4 regions of the Rummeliibacillus sp. GQ308 genome follow, and region 1 is predicted to be linked to each of the others. Evidence: riboswitches for the same ligand, from Rfam matches in the RefSeq annotation. Region 1 holds a riboswitch; each other region holds the start of a gene.

Region 1 (4,846 bases):
AGAATCACCTGTTGTACTCTTCGATTTAAAAGAAAAGCCAATATCCGTCGTTAAAATAAGTAAAACTACACCCAATGGAACAGAAAATGGAATAACCACCAACTTCAAAGGCTTCTTAATGAGTGCTATTGATCTTCATACTGGTAAAAAGCTGTGGAGTAGGATCTCTACTTGGCAAGAATACTTAGTAGGAGAGACTAGCGAGGGACTGTTGGTGTTAAATAATAAAAAGAAAACCCTTTATTTTATAGATCCAAAAACAGGGAAAAAGCAAGCAGACGAAAAAGACTTTCTGAATAAATTCCCTGTATTAGAAGATAATTTAAGCTACATGTATACTGACTATTCTATTAAAGGTCTAAATAAAGTCTATCTTTACGGCTTAGATGGTCGTTATTTTAAGTTAAATTTAGCTACGAACGAAATAAAAGAAGATCCGAGTTATGCTGATAAAATACGTACTTTACCAGTAGGATGGGATGAGAGTGTAGCAGGTGTTGAAAAACGAAGCGAGAAAATAAAAAAACTTTACCCCGAGCTAATGGGCGTAAGGCTAGTTGAAAGTAAGCCTGTTGAAAAGCAGCTCATTGTTTATCAGAAAAAGCGCAACGATAATCGGCAGACCTTAGCCTTGCTTGATCTTACAAAACGAGACTTGATTTGGGAGCAACTTTTAGATGCTCCACTTGAAAATGCCACCACTTCATTAGAAGTATTCGCTGACACAAAGTTTGTCTATGCTTGGACGGGACGTTATCAATATAAAATCAACAAAGAAACAGGGAAAGTAGTGTATCAGTATGATTATAAGCTTGGAAAATAATTAATAAACGAAACTACTAAAGTCTCTTTCTTGTACTTTGTTTACTATAAACTATCTATAAAAGCCGATGAAATTCTACTTAGCTGTAAAATTTCATCGGCTTTTAAATTGGAAAGAGTATTTTTCCTCTTTTATTTGTAAATTTCATATCCACTAGTAATCAAAAAAGAAAATAAACATAAACCTAAACAACCCAATGCAACACCCATAAAAATAAATGTTACTGGAAAATTTTTATTCATTGATCGGAAGAAATTAAATAAGGTAATGACTAAACAAATGATAAAGAAAGAAGTCCAATAAGGTAGCAAGGTACGAGTAGGACCTAAAATAAAAAAGTTAAGAAGAAATACAAAGCTTACAAGCAAAAAAACAGTCAGTATTTTTTTCATAGAATTACTCCTTTGTAAAATATGGGTAATAACATTTTATCAAAATTTTCTAAAATATATAATGTTTATTAGATAAATAATCATTGAAAATAGATAAAAATAATAAATATATAAACCTCGTTAATCTATGTTAATAATAAAAGAAACAGCAATAAGAAAAATAAAAATCTTTTAAAATATTATTTTATATTGACAATTCAAAAATGACCATGTATAGTAAAAATCAATCAAATAATCATTTTTCTTATCCAGAGAAGCGGAGGGACTGGCCCTGTGAAGCTTCGGCAACGGACATATGCACCGTGCCAATTCCAGCAAGCGATTAAGCTTGGAAGATAAGAACACGTATTTGTACATATGAAGCCATATGTCTTTGTGTCCTTCTTCTTCCATGGAGAAGGATTTTTTTATGGCAAAATTAATTTGAAAGGGGGAATTAAAAACACAGTTTAGCAGATGTACCACTTATACTTAATTAAATATTGCTCTTATCAAGAGAGGTGGAGGGACTGGCCCTTTGAAACCTCGGCAGCGGACATTTTTGCACCGTGCCAATTCCAGCAAGCGATTAAGCTTGGAAGATAAGAAGACGTTACCGTACATATGAAGTCATATGTCTTACTGTCCTTCTTCTTCCATGGAGAAGGACTTTTTTGTTGAAAAAATCGGAAGGAGATTGAACGGATGATAGAATTCCAAAATGTTTCTAAAGTGTATAACAGCGGAGGAAAGGAGATACGTGCATTAAATTCGATTAATTTAAAAGTTAATAAAGGTGAAATATTTGGCGTAGTCGGCTTCAGTGGTGCAGGAAAAAGCTCCTTAATTCGTTGTGTAAATTCACTAGAAAAACCTACTTCCGGAAAAGTCATAGTAGACGGTCATGACTTAACAACCATTAGCAAAAAGCGAATTCGCGAAGTAAAGAAAAGCATTGGTATGGTATTTCAACACTTTAATTTGCTCAATTCCAAAACAGTATATGCAAATGTAGCGATGCCGCTCATTTTAAGTAAAGTTCCTAAGGATCAAATCAAACAAAGGGTTTCAGAATTACTTGAATTCGTTGGTTTAGGTGACAAAGCTCAAGTCTATCCTGATCAACTATCCGGCGGCCAGAAACAACGCGTAGGCATAGCGCGCGCTTTAGCAACACAGCCTTCAATTCTACTTTGTGATGAAGCGACCTCTGCTCTAGATCCACAGACAACTGGTTCCATATTGGAACTCTTGAAGAAGATTAACAAAGAGTATGGGATTACGATTTTAATGATCACGCATGAAATGGCTGTCATTCGAGAAATATGCGACAGAGTGGCAGTGATGGAAGCGGGGAAAGTGATAGAAGAAGGAACAGTATTTGATATCTTTTCCGCGCCGAAAACTAACACTGCTCAAAACTTTGTTAGTACCGTAATGCATGATCAAATTCCACCATCAATACTCAATATGATGGAACGCAAGCAAGCACTAAATCATATTTTCCATATTACGTTTGTCGGCGAGTCTACAGGAAGTCCTTTTTTATCACAGTTATCTAAAATTCTCGATGTGGAAATCAATGTGCTATTCGGCAATATTACCGAACTGCAAGGTATTCCTTTTGGCAAACTGATTGTTGAAATCCAAGGAGCCGATACGGAAGTGAAACGAGCATTATCATATATGCAAGCTCAACAAATTCTTTACAAGGAAGTGGTAGCACATGCTAGTTAATTCTGAACAAATTATTGAAGCGCTAATTCAAACTATTCAAATGGTTGGTTTTTCATTTATCTTTTCAATCATTATCGGCCTTCCGCTAGGCATCCTGTTATTTGTCACTCGTAAAGGACAGATCATTGAGAACCTTCCAGTATTCACGGTTTTAAATGCAGTGATCAATGTTTTCCGATCTGTGCCCTTTATTATTTTGCTCGTAGCCATCATCCCAGTTACCCGGCTCATTGTCGGAACATCTATTGGAACATCTGCAGCTATTGTTCCACTAGTCTTCTACGCAGGCCCTTACATTGCTCGATTAGTTGAAAGCTCGCTACTAGAGGTTGATAAAGGTGTTTTAGAGGCGGCAGATGCTATGGGGGCTACTCCATTTCAGACAATTTTCAGGTTTTTACTGCCTGAGGCTCTTAGTTCACTTATTGTGAATTTTACCATCGCGACAATTGGTCTGATTGGAGCATCGGCTATGGCAGGAACCGTAGGCGGCGGTGGTATTGGCGACTTAGCCATAACGTTCGGCTATCAACGTTTTGATACGACCACCATGCTAATTACCGTAGCTATACTAATTGTTTTGGTTCAGGGGCTACAGTCATTTGGCAACATTTTATCGAAAAAAATAAGAAGAGGTTAATCTAAGGAGGCAATTAAAATGAAAAAATGTTTACTATCCATTCTGGTGCTGTCACTAGTTATTTTTACGGGAGCCTGTTCAAGCGAATCCAGCGGTAAGGAGGCAGATGGAAAATCAAAAACATATAAAATCGGCATTACGGGGACAGATACGCAAATTTGGGATTATGTAGCGAAAAAAGCAGCTAAAGAAGGAATCAAAATTAAGCTTGTATCTTTTAATGATTACGTACTTCCAAATACAGCGTTAGCAGATGGTGAGTTGGATGCCAATTCATTCCAAACTGTTGCTTATTTTGACCAATTTATTAAAGAACATAATCTTAAACTTGTTCCAATTGCTACAACATGTTTAGCACCTATGGCTGTTTACTCAAACAAATTGAAGGACATTAAAGATATCAAAAAAGGTGCAAAGATTGCTTTGCCAAATGATGTTTCAAATCAAGGGAGAGCCCTATTATTATTGCAGGAGGCTGGCCTTATAAAATTAGTAGATGGTTATGATGGCTTAGGCTCTATTAAAGATAGTGTCATTGAAAACCCTAAAAATATTGAACTTATTCCTACTGCTCCTGCTCAAATACCGAGAGCATTAGAAGATGTGGATGCAGGCGTTATTAATAACGGTATTGCCCGAGATGCAAGTCTTAATCCAATCAAAGATTCAATTTTCCATGAGAGCGAGACAGCAATTGATTATCTGAACATTATCGCAGTGAATGACAAAGATAAAAACAACAAAACCTTAAAACGAATTGCAGAGTTATACCAAGAGGAAGATACAGCGAAATTCATCAATAAAGAATATGGCGGCACACTGATCCCAACATTTGTACCATTAAAGAAAATAGGTTGGTAAAAAGATTGTTGCTAAAAGTTTAATAAATGAGGAGGAATTAATATGACACAAGTACTTACACATTTAAGTGAGGCAATAACAGCAAATGTTAATATTAGTCAAGGAAGGTATATTGAAATAAGCCACAGGATTCATAATAATCCAGAGATCGGAAATGAGGAATTTTTTGCTTCTGAAGAATTAACAAACCTTCTCCAAGAAGAAGGTTTTGCAGTAGAGAGAGATGTGGCTGGTCACAAAACAGCATTTGTTGCTCGCTATAAATCTACTAAACCAGGTCCATCAATTGCTTTTTTAGCTGAATATGATGCTCTTCCTGGAATCGGTCATGCATGCGGGCATAATATTATTGGAACCATGAGTGTTGCTGCTGCTATCAGTTTAAGCAAAGTTGTGGATGAGGTTGGTGGAGAA
Region 2 (4,846 bases), on a different contig from region 1:
CCAAATACGTACTTCATCCATTCACCTGGATCATCCCGAGTAATTTTCTTTATTTCACCTTTTGGGGTTAATAACGTCATTTCTTTGACTGTTTCTGCTAAAGGACCGAAGCGGATATCCCGCCCATGTGCATTTACTGAAAGGGAACCGCCAATTGTAAAAATGGACTGAGACTGTGTCACTTTCAAGGCTAAACCATATGGGAGTATTGCCTCTTGGACATTTTCCCAAGTAGCTCCTGCTTCTACTCGAATCTTTTTTTCCTGCTTGTTAATTTCTAGTATCCTGTTGAAAGTCCGCATGTCGAGAACAACACCATCTTTATAATATGTATGACCCCCTTGCGAATGCTGCAACCCAGCAATTGAGATCTTCTGGCCGTTCTTATTTGCCTCTTTTACAATCCTTTGCAAATCATTTCGGTTTTCCGCAGTCACGACCTTTTCAACACGTTCAGGAAGAAGGCCCGTGTAGTCTGTTACTAAACCGCTTTGGGAAATCCCATACTTTCTTTTCTCAATAGGGATGTTCCATAAGATCGCGCCCACGAACAGAACAACTATACTCCCTAGAAACCACGGTTTTTTGAGTAGCTCGGTTATCTTTCGCATAGCAACTCCTCCCTGTCATACTGTGAGCTGGAATAATAATACGTTCATTATACAATGTCAGCTATGGAAAAAACCCGGTTATTTTCATAACATGCGCAAGATATTCAAACAATAGTTTATAAATCCATTGAAAATATACTAAAACATCATATAATCAAAATCAGTTTAAGAAACCTGCACTTTTATATTGATTTAACTTCTTCTAAAAATGTTTACTTCAGACAATCCCACAGAAAAAGCGTTGTCCTCGCAAAGCTACTAAATTAGTGCCGTTTAAATCTTGTACTGCAATTGTTTTGCTTTGAAAAAGCAAAAAAAAAACGGCCTCAGCCGTTTTTTATTGTCCAATTGATTTGGCCATACGCAAGCCAAGATTAACTCGCTACCTAAACAGTCACTTCCAATTTTTTAAGCTCTCCACCTAAATACTTAGCAATTTCAAGCATTCCATAAATATCTCCGTTGGCTTCCGCTTCACTGTTGTAATTGGTATTCGTGTTAATATCATATGTGTAAATTTGGCCCTCTTTATCTTGGATAAACTCTATACCCGCGATTTTAATATCATTGGCTGCTAGCAGACGTTCATATTTCTCAAAAATAGGATGTTCAAACCCTTCTCTAATCTGGAATTTTGCAGGTTTGGCGCTTTCTTCTCCAACAGGGCAGAAAAGATCATCAATTGCACATGCATCGGCAGGACATAATTCAAAGCCTTCAGAAGTGTCCACCCGAACAGCATAAAAATACTTTCCACCAATAAATTCACTACGTGTAATAAAAGCCTCAGGAGACTCGATATATTCCTGCAGCAATGTAATTCCATCGACTGGTTCCTCAAAGCTATCACTATCAATATAGTTTTGCAGAGCATCTACAGACGTAAAAAGCTGTACCCCAAGCCCTTTTCCAGCTCGGTTATGCTTTGTTATAAATTTCTTTGTGCCAAATTCCTCCGCTGCTTTCAGAATTTCTTCTCTTCCTACTGCAGCAATTGTTTTCGGTGTTTTGATGCCGTACTTCTCTAGTTCTAAGTACTGTAAGACCTTACTTACCTCTAGCTGAAGGGCACGGCTTCCATTGATCACTACTCTGCCATGGTGCTCCAACCAAGAGAGAACAGCACTTGTTAACTCTGGAGCAAAGCGGTTGCCTCGTGTATGAGATGAAGCACTCATGCGATTGTAAAAAATCCCTTCAGGTGGAACAGACGTAAGATCAACTGTCCCTCTTACAAGATTCCAATCTTCATAAGGAAGTTCTAACTCTTCTAATCTTTTAAATAGATGTTCTGTCCATTCACTATTCTCATGAATTACGTATATTTTAGACATGATATTCCTGCCCCCTGCTTTTGTTTTCTATGATTATGGACTTTAATTCTTCCACTTTCGGCATAACCTGTTTCGAAAAGCGTTCTAGTTCCTCTAGCTGTGGAGAACATTGTAATAATAGTAAATCAACTCCAGCTTCCTCAAAGGCTATAATTTGATTTGCAATGTGCTCAGGTGTGCCAACTAAATTCGGTCGGATTCCGCGATTAGATACTGAATAATCCTGTAACTGAATTTGATGTTCAAGCTCTGACTTAGATGTAAAGTCTTTAAAGCCTGCATATCCACTTAGATTGCTCACCGTTGTAATTCGTTTTAACTCTTCCTGCGCTTCTTCCTCCGTATCACGGCAAATCACATAGGCTGCCATTCCAATGGTTTTAAAGGGCTCACGACCAGCTTCTTCTCTACGCGTCTTCATATCAGAAATCTTAGCCTTCGCTTCCTCCACTGTATGACCATGAATGACATAAGCATCACACAATGATGAAATGATCTGTTTGCCTTTTTCACTTTCACCGCCAGCATATAAAATCGGATGAGGACGTTGCACTGGTTTAGGCGAAAGCTTTGCCTGATCTATTTGATAAAACTTCCCCTGATATGAAAATGTATCTTCCGTCCATAAGCCTTTCAAAATTTCAATAAACTCTGCCGTTCTATCATAGCGCTGGTCATGTTCAGTAAAATCGCCGCCATATTGCTTCGCCTCTTCAGCCCACCAACCCGAAACTACATTTAATGTGAAACGCCCCTTGCTAATATGGTCAATAGTTGCCGCCATTTTCGCAGTTACAGCAGGATTATGAAATACGGGGCGAACGGCTGCCATGATCTCAATTTTTTCTGTTACTGCTGCCAAAGCTGCCGCCGTAGACCATGCCTCTAACGAATCTTTGTCAGTGCCTTTAATATCATTTAAATATAGTTCTGCGATTAATGTTGTATCATATCCCCACTTTTCTGCTGATTGAATGATTGTTTTCGCATACTCATACGTGGGTGGCATATTTTCTTCCTTTACATTTCTCAACCAACCACCAAAAATAGGCAACCAAAAACCGTACTTCATTTCTCCACTCCTTTTCCTCCTGCTATATATACAAATAAAAAAGTCTCCTCCCGAGATAGGGAAAGAGACTTCTAACAAAACAAGTTTGTCTTCTCCTATCTTCCAAGCTATATGCCTGATGGAATTAGCACAGTATTCTACTACATTAGCAGAACCTGTTGCTGAGGTTTCAAAGGGCCATGTCCCTCCACCTCTCTGGATAGATCGAATTATTTGATTTTTGGAATTTCAACTTAAAATGAATATTACCCATAATATGAACCATTGTCAATAGATTATGCCATTAATCCTAACTAAGTTAATAAGAAAAGGAGGTTTATTATTATTTCTAAGCATTTGAACGATGTTAATCCCTATAGTTAGTGGGTAGTATTAGGATATACTACCATGGGCTACTGAAAAATTGTCAGTACAGCATCCTGTATTTTTATCAGAACCACATGCTATTAGAAAAGAGGAATAACATTGAAACTTTCAGGAAATACAATCCTTATCACAGGCGGAAGTTCTGGAATTGGCTTAGCTTTTGCAGAAAGATTTTTAAAAGCAGGAAACAAAGTGATCGTTACAGGACGGAGAGAAAATGTTCTTCAGCAGGCAAAAGAAAAATTTCCAGAGCTGATCATTCATCAAAGCGATGTAAGCAGTGAATCTGAGCGCATTTCCCTATTCGAATGGGTAACAGAAAACTATCCCGAAGTGAATGTGTTAGTGAACAACGCAGGAATGCAACAACGTTTTAACATATTAAAAGCAGATGCAAAGAACGATTGGGCTTATTTCAATCAAGAAATTACGACCAACATTGAAGCGCCATTCCATATAACGATGCTTTTTGCACCCTATTTCGCTAAAAAAGAAGAAGCCACTTTTATTAACATTACATCTGGGTTAGCTTTTACCCCGATGGTTATCGCGCCAATCTATTCAGCTACAAAAGCAGCATTCCACTCCTTTACGATGAGCTTGCGTCACCAGCTTGCCGAAACAGGTGTAGAAGTGATTGAAGTTGCCCCTCCAGCAGTCAACACAGACCTAGGCGGAGCCGGACTGCATACAAATGGAGAGCCATTAGACGAATTTGCAGATGGCATTTTCAAAGGCTTACAAGAAGGCAAACAAGAAATAGGGTACGGCTCTTCCGTTGAACGACTCCGCATGCCACGAGATAAGTCAGATGAGCACGTAGCCAATATGTATAATGCCATGAAACATACTATTGAATAACATGCTTGAATTAAAAAAGAAAAACTCGCCGCAATCGGCGAGTTTTTTTCTGTAATAGTGGTAAACCAATTCAAAGTATTTTAAGAATCACGGACATGAGTACAGATCAAAAACCGTTTACTTCATAGAATACTAATGTGTGAGATACACAATAACAAAAGAGCGGTAAACAGCACGGCAAACAAGATGCTCTAGCGAAAACAAAAATAGTTGCTACTGTAGAAGCATTATCTAATCGCATTCAATATGTAGTGAATGATTTTGTAAGAATTAAAGCAGTATCTAATAAAATACGTGGTCGTGATAACGCTCTTGCACAAAACATTAAAAAAATGGATAAACAATGTCAACCCATTCATTCAAATACCATCTCATCCCATTCAGATTATCATCTTATGTAAAATAAATTCGCATCTCACACATTAAATTGAGGAGTGTACAACAAATTGTTGTACATTCTTCTTTATATTGTAAACAAAAATATTTTTTATTTTTTGTCCCCTTTTCTCTACTTTCTTCTATTTACTTTATAAAAGCTGAAAGAAGGAGAAAACATGGCACGTTTTGAATATTTAGCACCTTATACATCTTTTACAACTATA
Region 3 (4,846 bases), 130 kb from region 1:
ATATTCACGACTATCATCTTTCAAACTCGTATTGTTCATAATTTGATCAATACGGCTAAATGTGTAATTTAAAGCATCTTCTTGTGCTTTTTTATATTCTTTATAGCTATATTTATTTTGGTTTTTCTTAGCAAATTGTTCGCTTACTTTTCGAGATTGTTTATAAAGATCTGATGTGTCGAAATTTTTAAAGCTAACATTTACTTTAGCCTGTTTTGAATCACCATAAGCAATTTTATAAGTAGGCTCAATTTTTTTATTTAAAGCGTTTCGGTATTTTTCAATAAACATTTTTTCTAAACGCATGGATGGTGTAAACTCACCAAAGCCTTCCTTCAATTGATTGGCAAGTTCTTCATCAAACTTTTGGCTGTCTGCTAAGACATCATTTGTGAGTAAGGATTTAAAATCTGGATTGTCATTGCTTAAGAAAACTTGATCAACATAAGCTGCTACAGCTTTCTTGGCATTCTCTGAATCATTTTTATACTTCGACGGATCCACTGATACTACTAACTCTTTATGTTTCTCACCTTTGTCATCATAAATGCGCGGTTGATAATGAAGCTCATACTTTTCTTCTTTATTGACAGGGTAAAAGAGGTCACCACTCGCTTTTTTCTCAGGAGAGATACTTCCTGATAGTTCTTTAAAAGATTCTTCATCCGGTGGATTTACATAGACAGAGTCAATTTTTTCATCATCTTTGCTACCATATAAACTAAAGTTTGAAGAATTTACTGGGATTTCATTTTTAGATTTATTTTGGACTGTCACATTTAATTTGAGATATGTTTTTTCATCGGTTTCATCATACTTGGTAATTGTTACATATTCTCCAGAATTAACTTTAAACGCAATATCACTCGCTTCGCTTCCAGATTTGTTTGTTTTTTTGCTGCTTCCACATGCCGCTAAGGCAAAGGTAAGAATAGCCAATAGGCTTAGCAGCCACAAATTCTTTCTGTTAATAGGAAACCCCTCCGTTTTCTTTTTAATTTGCTGAACCAAATGGTAACCAATCTTTCACAATAGAATCATCATTCTAAGGTATTCAACTGCAAAATTTTTGTGAAATGCTTATAAATAAGCAGTGAAAGGGTATGGATTCTTCTAGTTGCCGTATGTATTTGTTCGTATTCCGCCCCTTGAGAAAAGAGACTTTCACTCTCATGAAAGTCTCTTATACATGTCTTGCACGGATGTATGTGAGTAATAGAGAAGCACTAGCCTAGCCAGGATAGCGCTCTTCACTTGAAGAGGTATCCTTTGTATGATGGTTGTGTTTTTCATCTTCAACTTGTTGATTTAACTCCTCCATTGGGATGGGATCAACCGTTTGCATTTCAGGGTCTTTGTCGTAGATACTTTCTTTATCAGACTTTACTTCATCTGGTGTATCCAATGGTCCTTCTTTTAAATTTTCGGCTTTGTCATTTTCTTTCATTTTCATCATCCTTTCTTACTTTACATATAGCCTCAATTCAAAAAGTTAAACCATTTTTTAAACAGAATTCGGCAATTTTTGTGTGTAATCGGTAATAGTGGTGATCAGCTGATGGTTTCCTATAAAGGATAAAATGTATTACTTCTAAATTCTAGTTTTTCTTATAAAATAGTGTAAAATAGAGAAAAAGGAAACAGTACTAAAAACTCTATTTATACTAAAATACTCAGAGGTAGGTGAGTACAAATTGCCAATTTACAATAAATTAGTCCGAGATTTTATCCCGCAAATCATCGAAGGAAAAGGGAAAAAATGTATAGTTGAACAATTGAGTGAACAAGAGTTACTACAGAAAATGAAGCAAAAATTCATAGAGGAAGCCTATGAAGTACAAGAAGCAAAAAATAAGGAAGAGATGAAGGAAGAATTGGCAGACCTTTTGGAACTTATACATACAGCATTAGAAGTTTATAATATTTCATTGAAAGAATTGGAAGAATCACGTTTAGCTAAAGCTGAAAAAAGTGGACGTTTTTCAAAAGGTATTTATTTGGTTGAGGTGCAAGATGAGGAGAATATATAGTTGATTTAAAATCAAATTTAAAAATTTTTAAAAAACATTGACAATTCTGTTTATTGCGTTATTATATATTTATACAAACTTAATATGTTGATTTTCTTATCCAGAGAGGTGGAGGGACTGGCCCTTTGAAGCCTCGGCAGCGGACTATTAAAGTACTGTGCCAATTCCAGTAGCGTAAAGCTAGCAGATAAGAGGAGCGTTTTTTTCGTATGGTATTTCAACCCTCTTCTTATTCATTGAGAAGAGGGTTTTTTCTATTTAGAGGATAGAAGAGTTGGAGTCAATTAGTCAATTAACTAAATGAAACTAAGGGAGAGATTTTGATGACAAAGACGTTAGTAAAAGCACCATTTAGAGCTGATCATGTAGGTAGTTTATTAAGACCAGAAAGCATTCACCAAGCACGTAAGGACTATCAAGAAGGTAACATATCCGCAGAACAATTACATCAGATTGAGACGGAAGAGATCAAAAAAGCGGTGGATAAACAGATTGATGTTGGTTTACAAGCAGTAACTGATGGTGAGTTTCGACGTAGATTTTGGCATACAGATTTTCTTGAACATTTAAACGGTGTTGAAGGATATATCCCAGAACACGGCTTCAAATTTAAAGGAGAAGAAACAGAAAAATATGATGTTCGTAATAACGGAAAGATTTCTTTCAACTCAAATCATCCGCATATTCAAGATTTTCTAGAGTTCAAAGAAATTGTAGGAGATCGGGCAATTCCAAAACAAACGATACCTAGCCCAAACCAATTATTCAATGCTGGCATAAGAAACCTTGACATCTATCCAGATATCGAGGAATATGCGAGTGATATTATCCAAACTTACCGGGATGCAATCCAGGCCTTCTATGAAGCAGGTTGTCGTTATTTGCAGTTGGATGATGTCTATATTGCGGGACTGAATGCTGAGAATATCCCATTTAACGACAGTGGATATTCACGTGAAGAATTGATTAACCTTGCGCTTCGGGTAGCAAATGGAGTGTTAGAAGGCAAACCGGAAGATTTAATAGTAACTACACATTTATGCCGCGGGAATTATCGTTCAAAATGGGCTTTTGAAGGAAGTTATGCTAAAATTGCTCCAACTTTGTTCGCAAATGAAATAGTGGACGGATTTTTCTTAGAATATGATGACAATCGGTCTGGCGACTTCACACCACTATCCTATATTCCAAAGGGCGGGCCGCAGGTAGTTCTGGGAGTATTTACTTCAAAATTCGGCGAGTTGGAAGACAAGGAAAACATCAAAGCTCGTGTAGAAGAGGCAACACAATTTGTACCACTCGAGCAGCTATGTATCAGCCCACAGTGTGGATTCGCTTCAACTCATCATGGTAATATTCTAACGGAAGAAGAACAATGGGCAAAATTAAAGTTTATTGTTGATATATCAAAAGAGATTTGGGGATAAGAGAGTGGGAACAGCTAGTAAAGCTGTTCCTTATTTTGATTAATAGATGATTTACTGATCTAGCTTGGAGTCTAATTCAATTTTAGGGTTAATACTTTTTAAAGTAGCTAAAAATTGCAGCTGCTCCTTTGGAGATACAAGTGCCATTTTATTGTCTGCGTCAAAAATGATCTCCAATCGATCTATTGAAAGGGCAGGGGCAGCAAGCAAATTTTTGGTTTTAGCAATTGATTTAATCTCTTTGATAGGAACTTTCTTTTTGAAGGGGCCACTTCGAATAATCAGGTAGCTTTGATTAACTTTATATCCTGTACAAAACCAGCCCCATATGAGCAAAATTGCTAACGGAACAGTAAAAACAAGGACTACATAATCTCTTACTGCAACAATAGGTGCGAAACAAGCAATGATTGTACCCCAATATAAAGGGTATTGCCATAAATCTTTTTTTGATGGGTAATACATCTTGTTAAATCCTTTCGCTAATTTATTTTTAAAACATTCATATATGGAAATTAATTCTTTATATTACTTTATCAAATGCAGACCCGCATTTCATTCTGTTTTAGTTCCAATAATATGAAAATTCTTTGCATTCCCTTATACTAATAGAAAGAAAGGTATATACAATACATGGGGGTGTCCAAATTGAAAACACGTGTTACAGAGATTCTTGGAATTAAGTATCCCATTGTCCAAGGTGGTCTTGCTTATTTGGCTTACGCTGATTTATGCGCTGCGGTTTCAAATGCTGGCGGGCTAGGACAGATTACAGCCGCTACTTTGGGATCTAAGGAAAAGCTTCGAGATGAAATCCGAAAAGTGCGCACATTAACAGATCGTCCTTTTGGCGTCAACTTCGCTATTTCAAAACATCAAAATGCATATGAAGAGCTTTTAGAAACCGCAATTGAAGAGAAAGTACCTGCTATTTCTATTACAGGTGGTAATCCAGCTCCAGTGTTAAAACGCGTTAAAAATGAAGATATTCGCACTCTAGTCTTGGTTTCAGGAGTAAGGCAAGCTCAGAAAGCGGAAGAACTAGGAGCAGATATATTGATGGCAGTTGGTCAAGAAGGTGGCGGCCATTTAGGACGCGAAGATATTGGCACAATAGTTCTTGTACCGCGCGTTGTTGAATCCGTATCTATTCCTGTTCTTGCTAGCGGTGGTATTGGCGATGGTAGAGGATTGCTTGCAGGCCTCTCGCTTGGTGCGGAAGGTATTGAAATGGGTACACGTTTTATCGCCACTAAAGAATGCGTCCATGCAAGTGAAGAGTATAAACAAGCGATTATTCATGGAAAAGAAACAGATACTGTCGTAATCAAGCGGTCACTTGGTGCTCCTGCCCGCACCATTAAATCTCCTTTCACAGAAAAAATACTT
Region 4 (4,846 bases), 710 kb from region 1:
ATTTTTTCCAGATGACACAGATTAAAAAACCAAAAATCCCCGGCTAGCCTTTTGGCCTGTCGGGGATTTTTTTGCGATTTGGATTTACTTATAGGTTGTAAGCGATAAGTTGTAGCAATTAAACGATTGGCGCGCCTTTTTCAGAAATATCTTTTGAAATGACGCCGAATTTTTTAAAGTTTTCATGGAACATGCCAGCAAGTTCTTTAGCTTTTTGATCATAAGCATCTTTATCCGCCCATGCATTACGCGGATTTAAAACTTCTGTTGGCACGCCTTCGATTTGTGTAGGCATAGATAGACCAAAGAATGGATCTTGCTCTGTGAATACATTGTCTAGCTTGCCGTCGATTGCAGCGCGAACCATTGTACGAGTATAAGAAAGTTTCATACGGCTGCCTTCACCATAGCTGCCGCCAGTCCAGCCTGTATTAACTAAGAATACATTAGCTTCATGAGCATCGATTTTCTCACCCAACATTTCTGCGTATACAGAAGCATGTAGTGGGAAGAATGGAGCGCCAAAGCATGTAGAGAATACTGGTTCTGGTTCTACGACACCGCGTTCTGTTCCAGGAATTTTGGAAGTGAAGCCAGATAAGAAATGATACATCGCTTGCTCTTTCGTTAATTTACTGATTGGAGGCAATACGCCAAACGCATCAGCTGTTAAGAAAATAATTGTTTTAGGGTGACCACCAACAGATGGACTTGCAATATTTTCGATATTTTGGATTGGGTATGCAGCACGTGTATTTTGAGTTAATGTAGTATCATCATAGTCAGGTATGCGTGTTTCTGGATCGATTGTTACATTCTCAAGCACTGTGCCAAATTTGATAGCATTATAGATTTCTGGTTCTTTTTCAGCAGAAAGGTTGACTGTTTTCGCGTAGCAGCCTCCTTCTATATTGAATACTCCATTGTCTGACCAGCCGTGCTCATCATCACCAATTAATTTGCGATTGCTGTCAGCAGATAAAGTCGTTTTACCTGTACCGGATAGGCCGAAGAATAATGCTACATCGCCTGATTCACCAACATTTGCAGAGCAGTGCATAGACAGAATACCTTGTTGTGGTAATAGGTAATTCATAATGCCGAAGATTGATTTTTTCATTTCGCCAGCATATTCTGTGCCGCCGATTAAAATAATGCGTTTTTCTAGAGATACGAGAATGAATGTTTCAGAAGATGTTCCGTCTACTGCTGGATCAGCTTTAAAGGTAGGAGCAGAAACAATAGTGAAATCTGCTTCATGTTCTTCTAATTCTTCAGCTGTAGGGCGGATGAATAATTGATGTGCAAATAAATTATGCCATGCGAATTCGTTCACAACACGAATGCCAAGACGGGATGAAGGGTCAGCACCCGCAAATCCTTTGAAAACAAAAATTTCTTCTTTTTCTTTTAAATAGTCTACTACTTTCGTATATAATGAATCGAAAACTTCTGAAGAAATAGGTTGATTGATTTTACCCCAATCAATTTTGTCTTTAGAGGATTCTTCTTCTACCATAAATTTATCTTTAGGAGAACGTCCTGTATATTTGCCAGTTACTGCGCGAACAGCACCATCTACCGTTAAGATTGCTTCTCCACGTGAAGTTGCTTTTTCCACTAATTGTGGAACTGAAAGCTGTTCTAAAATATTGCGCCCTTGTAATAAATCATTCAGTTCATTCGCAATTTCTACTGAATTCATCTGTGTACGTACCATCCTTTTTATATTATTACCCTTGCTAAGTGGGTGAGTATTAATCATTTCGAGAATTAGTATAACACATTAAGCGTATTAGTCTATACTAATAACTCGTTATTTTTTAAAAGTTTTCTATATAAATTAATTCATTAATTTACTTTACGAAAACGCTTAACTACATCACACAACAAAATTCATCAAAAATCAACTTTTTTCTTTATTTTTTATCGAAAATTTGACTTTCTTGTTCAATTCGCTTACTATATGCTATAGAACGGATACTCTTATCCCGAGCTGGTGGAGGGTCAGGCCCTAAGAAACCCGGCAACCTGCATTTTATCAAGTGGTAAATGCGCTGGTGCTAATCTGATGCAAGGAATATTCCTTGAACGATAAGAGTGAAAGGTGCTTACGAAACATATCCTTTCCTCATTGTGCGAATGAGCGAAAGGTTTTTTTGTGTAAAAATTGAGGCAAATTGATTTTGTTTCATATTAATATATAGCATGTATGTAAGGGCACTTTCTATATCCTCGTGTTTAAAAAGCAGCTAAAGCTTGGCGTTTAATCCATTTAAACGGACATGGGTAATGAGTACCGTATCACTTTCGAGAGGATCTCGTTGATTTAGGAGGAAACCAACCAAATGACTAACAGAAGATTATTTACTTCAGAAAGCGTAACAGAAGGACATCCAGATAAAATTTGTGACCAAATTTCGGATGCCATTTTAGATGCCATTATTGCAAAAGACCCGAATGCGCGAGTTGCATGTGAAACAACTGTCACAACAGGCCTTGTCCTTGTTGCAGGAGAAGTGACGACCTCAACATACGTTGACATCAAAGGAATTGTAAGAGATACAGTAGCTGAAATTGGTTACACACGCGGTAAATACGGTTTCGATGCAGAAAACCTAGCAGTACTTGTAGCAATTGGCGAACAATCACCTGATATTGCACAAGGTGTAGACCAAGCACTGGAAGCTCGTGAAGGAAAAATGTCAGATGCAGATATCGAAGCAATTGGTGCAGGGGACCAAGGGTTGATGTTCGGCTATGCTTGCAATGAAACACCTGAGTTAATGCCGCTTCCAATCAGCTTAGCGCACAAATTGGCACGTCGTTTAACAGAGGTTCGCAAGACAGGTCAACTTGCATACTTGCGTCCGGATGGAAAAACACAAGTAACAATTGAGTATGATGAAAACAACCATCCAGTACGTGTGGATACAATTGTTATCTCAACTCAACATGATGAAGATGTAACATTAGAACAAATTCAACAAGATCTTAAATCAACAGTAATCAATAATGTAGTGCCAGCTGAATTACTGGATGAAAACACAAAATACTTCATTAACCCAACAGGCCGCTTTGTAATAGGTGGACCAAAAGGGGATGCAGGTCTTACAGGACGCAAAATCATCGTTGACACATACGGTGGATATGCGCGTCATGGCGGCGGTGCATTCTCAGGGAAAGATGCAACAAAAGTGGACCGATCTGGAGCATATGCAGCACGTTATGTAGCTAAAAATATTGTAGCTGCAGGCTTAGCAGAGCGCGCAGAAGTTCAATTAGCATATGCGATCGGTGTAGCTCAGCCAGTTTCTATCTCTGTAGACACATTTGGTACAGGAAAGGTCACAGAAAGCGAATTAGTAGAAGCCGTGCGTGAGACATTTGATTTGCGTCCTGCAGGCATTATTAAAATGCTTGATCTTCGCCGTCCAATCTATAAACAAACAGCGGCTTATGGGCACTTCGGTCGTGTTGATTTAAATGTACCTTGGGAAAATACAGATAAAGCTGAAGAATTGAAAGCTAAGTTTAAATAAATTGAATTTCATGCTATGGAGGTTTTTCCTCCTTGAAGCGATAAGCTGATTCTTATGAGAACCCTGTCACATTTGTGATAGGGTTTTTGGTTTTTATTCTCCATTATTCTTAATAGGGTGTGAACAAACCATTCTTTAAAAATAAAATGAAGACAAAATAAAAACCGTGCACACAGAGATGAATATAATTTCGGTTCATAACCTTTTCTCTCTTTGAATAAGTTAATAAGAAGTTCAAGGAGGAGAGATGGTTGAAAAAAAATGAATTCTTTTTTCTCACATGGGCTGCTTTTTTAACCGGCTTTGGTTTTGTCTTAGTTGCGATTTGGAATACAGATTGGCAACTTGTTGAGCGAGGATTCTATACTATTTTGTTGGGGTGGATTACTTTTTCTGCTTTTTCACTTGTAAAGACAATTCGCGATCGGCACGACGGAATTAAAGTAACAAATGAATATTTGCTCCTTTGTTATTTATCAACGATTGCTTCATTTGGAATAGGGATGATAAGTGTTTGGAATACAGAATGGGAGCTTGTCGAAAAGGGATACTATTGGTTAGGGATCATATTTGTCTTATACACCTCTTTCGCGCTATCAAAGGAAATTCGTGACAGACAATATGGTAAGTCACTCAAAGGCAACATCAATGGAGAGGAACAAGAAGAATAAAAGTAAAGAGATGGCCTCCCTTTTGAGAGAAGCCATCTTTTTATTATCTTTCTGAATTTTGTTGGACAGATTTATAGAATTGGCCCTTTTCATGATATTCGTTGATAATGCGGACCATGTCTTTTTTATCTTCATCAGTTAATTCCCGTACAACTTTAGCTGGTCGTCCGAAAGCCATCGTATTCGGAGGTATTACTTTGCCTTGTGTCACAAGGCTTCCTGCCCCGATGAATGCTCCCTCGCCAATTTCTGCGCCGTCTAAAACAATGGATGCCATACCTATAAGCGCACCTTTTTTTACATGACAGCTATGTAGTGTCACTTGATGGCCAATTGTTACCTCATCTTCAAGGACAAGCGGTCGGCCGGGACTTTGGTGTAAACAGCACAAATCTTGTACATTCACTTTACTTCCAATAATAGTAGGGGACACATCACCTCTAATCACTGTATTATAAAATACAGATGAGTCTGGTCCAATTGTCACATCGCCAGTGATAACGACATGATCTCCTATGAAAACAGAAGGATCGATATTAGGTTTTTTGTCGTGATAAGGGTAAATCATCGAAAATTCGCCTCATTTCAAGCTATGATGTTATTAATATCGTAACAAATGGTAGATTGGAAGGA

What was found. Region 1 has a riboswitch for S-adenosylmethionine ahead of AC6CHJ_RS07300 (methionine ABC transporter ATP-binding protein). Riboswitches for the same ligand answer to the same signal wherever they lie in the genome.
Region 2: linked by a shared signal. The riboswitch ahead of AC6CHJ_RS13105 (LLM class flavin-dependent oxidoreductase) and the one ahead of AC6CHJ_RS07300 (methionine ABC transporter ATP-binding protein) in region 1 are both predicted to bind S-adenosylmethionine.
Region 3: linked by a shared signal. The riboswitch ahead of AC6CHJ_RS07980 (5-methyltetrahydropteroyltriglutamate--homocysteine S-methyltransferase) and the one ahead of AC6CHJ_RS07300 (methionine ABC transporter ATP-binding protein) in region 1 are both predicted to bind S-adenosylmethionine.
Region 4: linked by a shared signal. The riboswitch ahead of metK (methionine adenosyltransferase) and the one ahead of AC6CHJ_RS07300 (methionine ABC transporter ATP-binding protein) in region 1 are both predicted to bind S-adenosylmethionine.

The regions. Positions count from the first base shown of each region.
Region 1 covers NZ_JCAXDQ010000001.1:1,474,744-1,479,589, forward strand. The annotation lists gene AC6CHJ_RS07290 (PA2928 family protein) at 1-823, shown strand, start outside; gene AC6CHJ_RS07295 (hypothetical protein) at 955-1,215, opposite strand; SAM riboswitch class I at 1,457-1,557, shown strand; SAM riboswitch class I at 1,701-1,803, shown strand; gene AC6CHJ_RS07300 (methionine ABC transporter ATP-binding protein) at 1,900-2,931, shown strand; gene AC6CHJ_RS07305 (methionine ABC transporter permease) at 2,921-3,571, shown strand; gene AC6CHJ_RS07310 (MetQ/NlpA family ABC transporter substrate-binding protein) at 3,590-4,432, shown strand; gene AC6CHJ_RS07315 (M20 family metallopeptidase) at 4,475-4,846, shown strand, end outside.
Region 2 covers NZ_JCAXDQ010000003.1:154,449-159,294, forward strand. The annotation lists gene AC6CHJ_RS13095 (FAD-binding oxidoreductase) at 1-611, opposite strand, end outside; gene AC6CHJ_RS13100 (ATP-grasp domain-containing protein) at 998-1,945, opposite strand; gene AC6CHJ_RS13105 (LLM class flavin-dependent oxidoreductase) at 1,938-3,017, opposite strand; SAM riboswitch class I at 3,110-3,223, opposite strand; gene AC6CHJ_RS13110 (SDR family oxidoreductase) at 3,483-4,244, shown strand.
Region 3 covers NZ_JCAXDQ010000001.1:1,608,247-1,613,092, reverse strand. The annotation lists gene AC6CHJ_RS07995 (DUF4352 domain-containing protein) at 1-939, opposite strand, end outside; gene AC6CHJ_RS07990 (YczO family protein) at 1,232-1,447, opposite strand; gene AC6CHJ_RS07985 (nucleoside triphosphate pyrophosphohydrolase) at 1,695-2,030, shown strand; SAM riboswitch class I at 2,124-2,224, shown strand; gene AC6CHJ_RS07980 (5-methyltetrahydropteroyltriglutamate--homocysteine S-methyltransferase) at 2,354-3,457, shown strand; gene AC6CHJ_RS07975 (PH domain-containing protein) at 3,509-3,922, opposite strand; gene AC6CHJ_RS07970 (NAD(P)H-dependent flavin oxidoreductase) at 4,106-4,846, shown strand, end outside.
Region 4 covers NZ_JCAXDQ010000001.1:2,181,027-2,185,872, reverse strand. The annotation lists gene AC6CHJ_RS10940 (hypothetical protein) at 1-25, shown strand, start outside; gene pckA (phosphoenolpyruvate carboxykinase (ATP)) at 119-1,705, opposite strand; SAM riboswitch class I at 1,984-2,101, shown strand; gene metK (methionine adenosyltransferase) at 2,349-3,542, shown strand; gene AC6CHJ_RS10925 (YiaA/YiaB family inner membrane protein) at 3,794-4,213, shown strand; gene AC6CHJ_RS10920 (gamma carbonic anhydrase) at 4,257-4,781, opposite strand.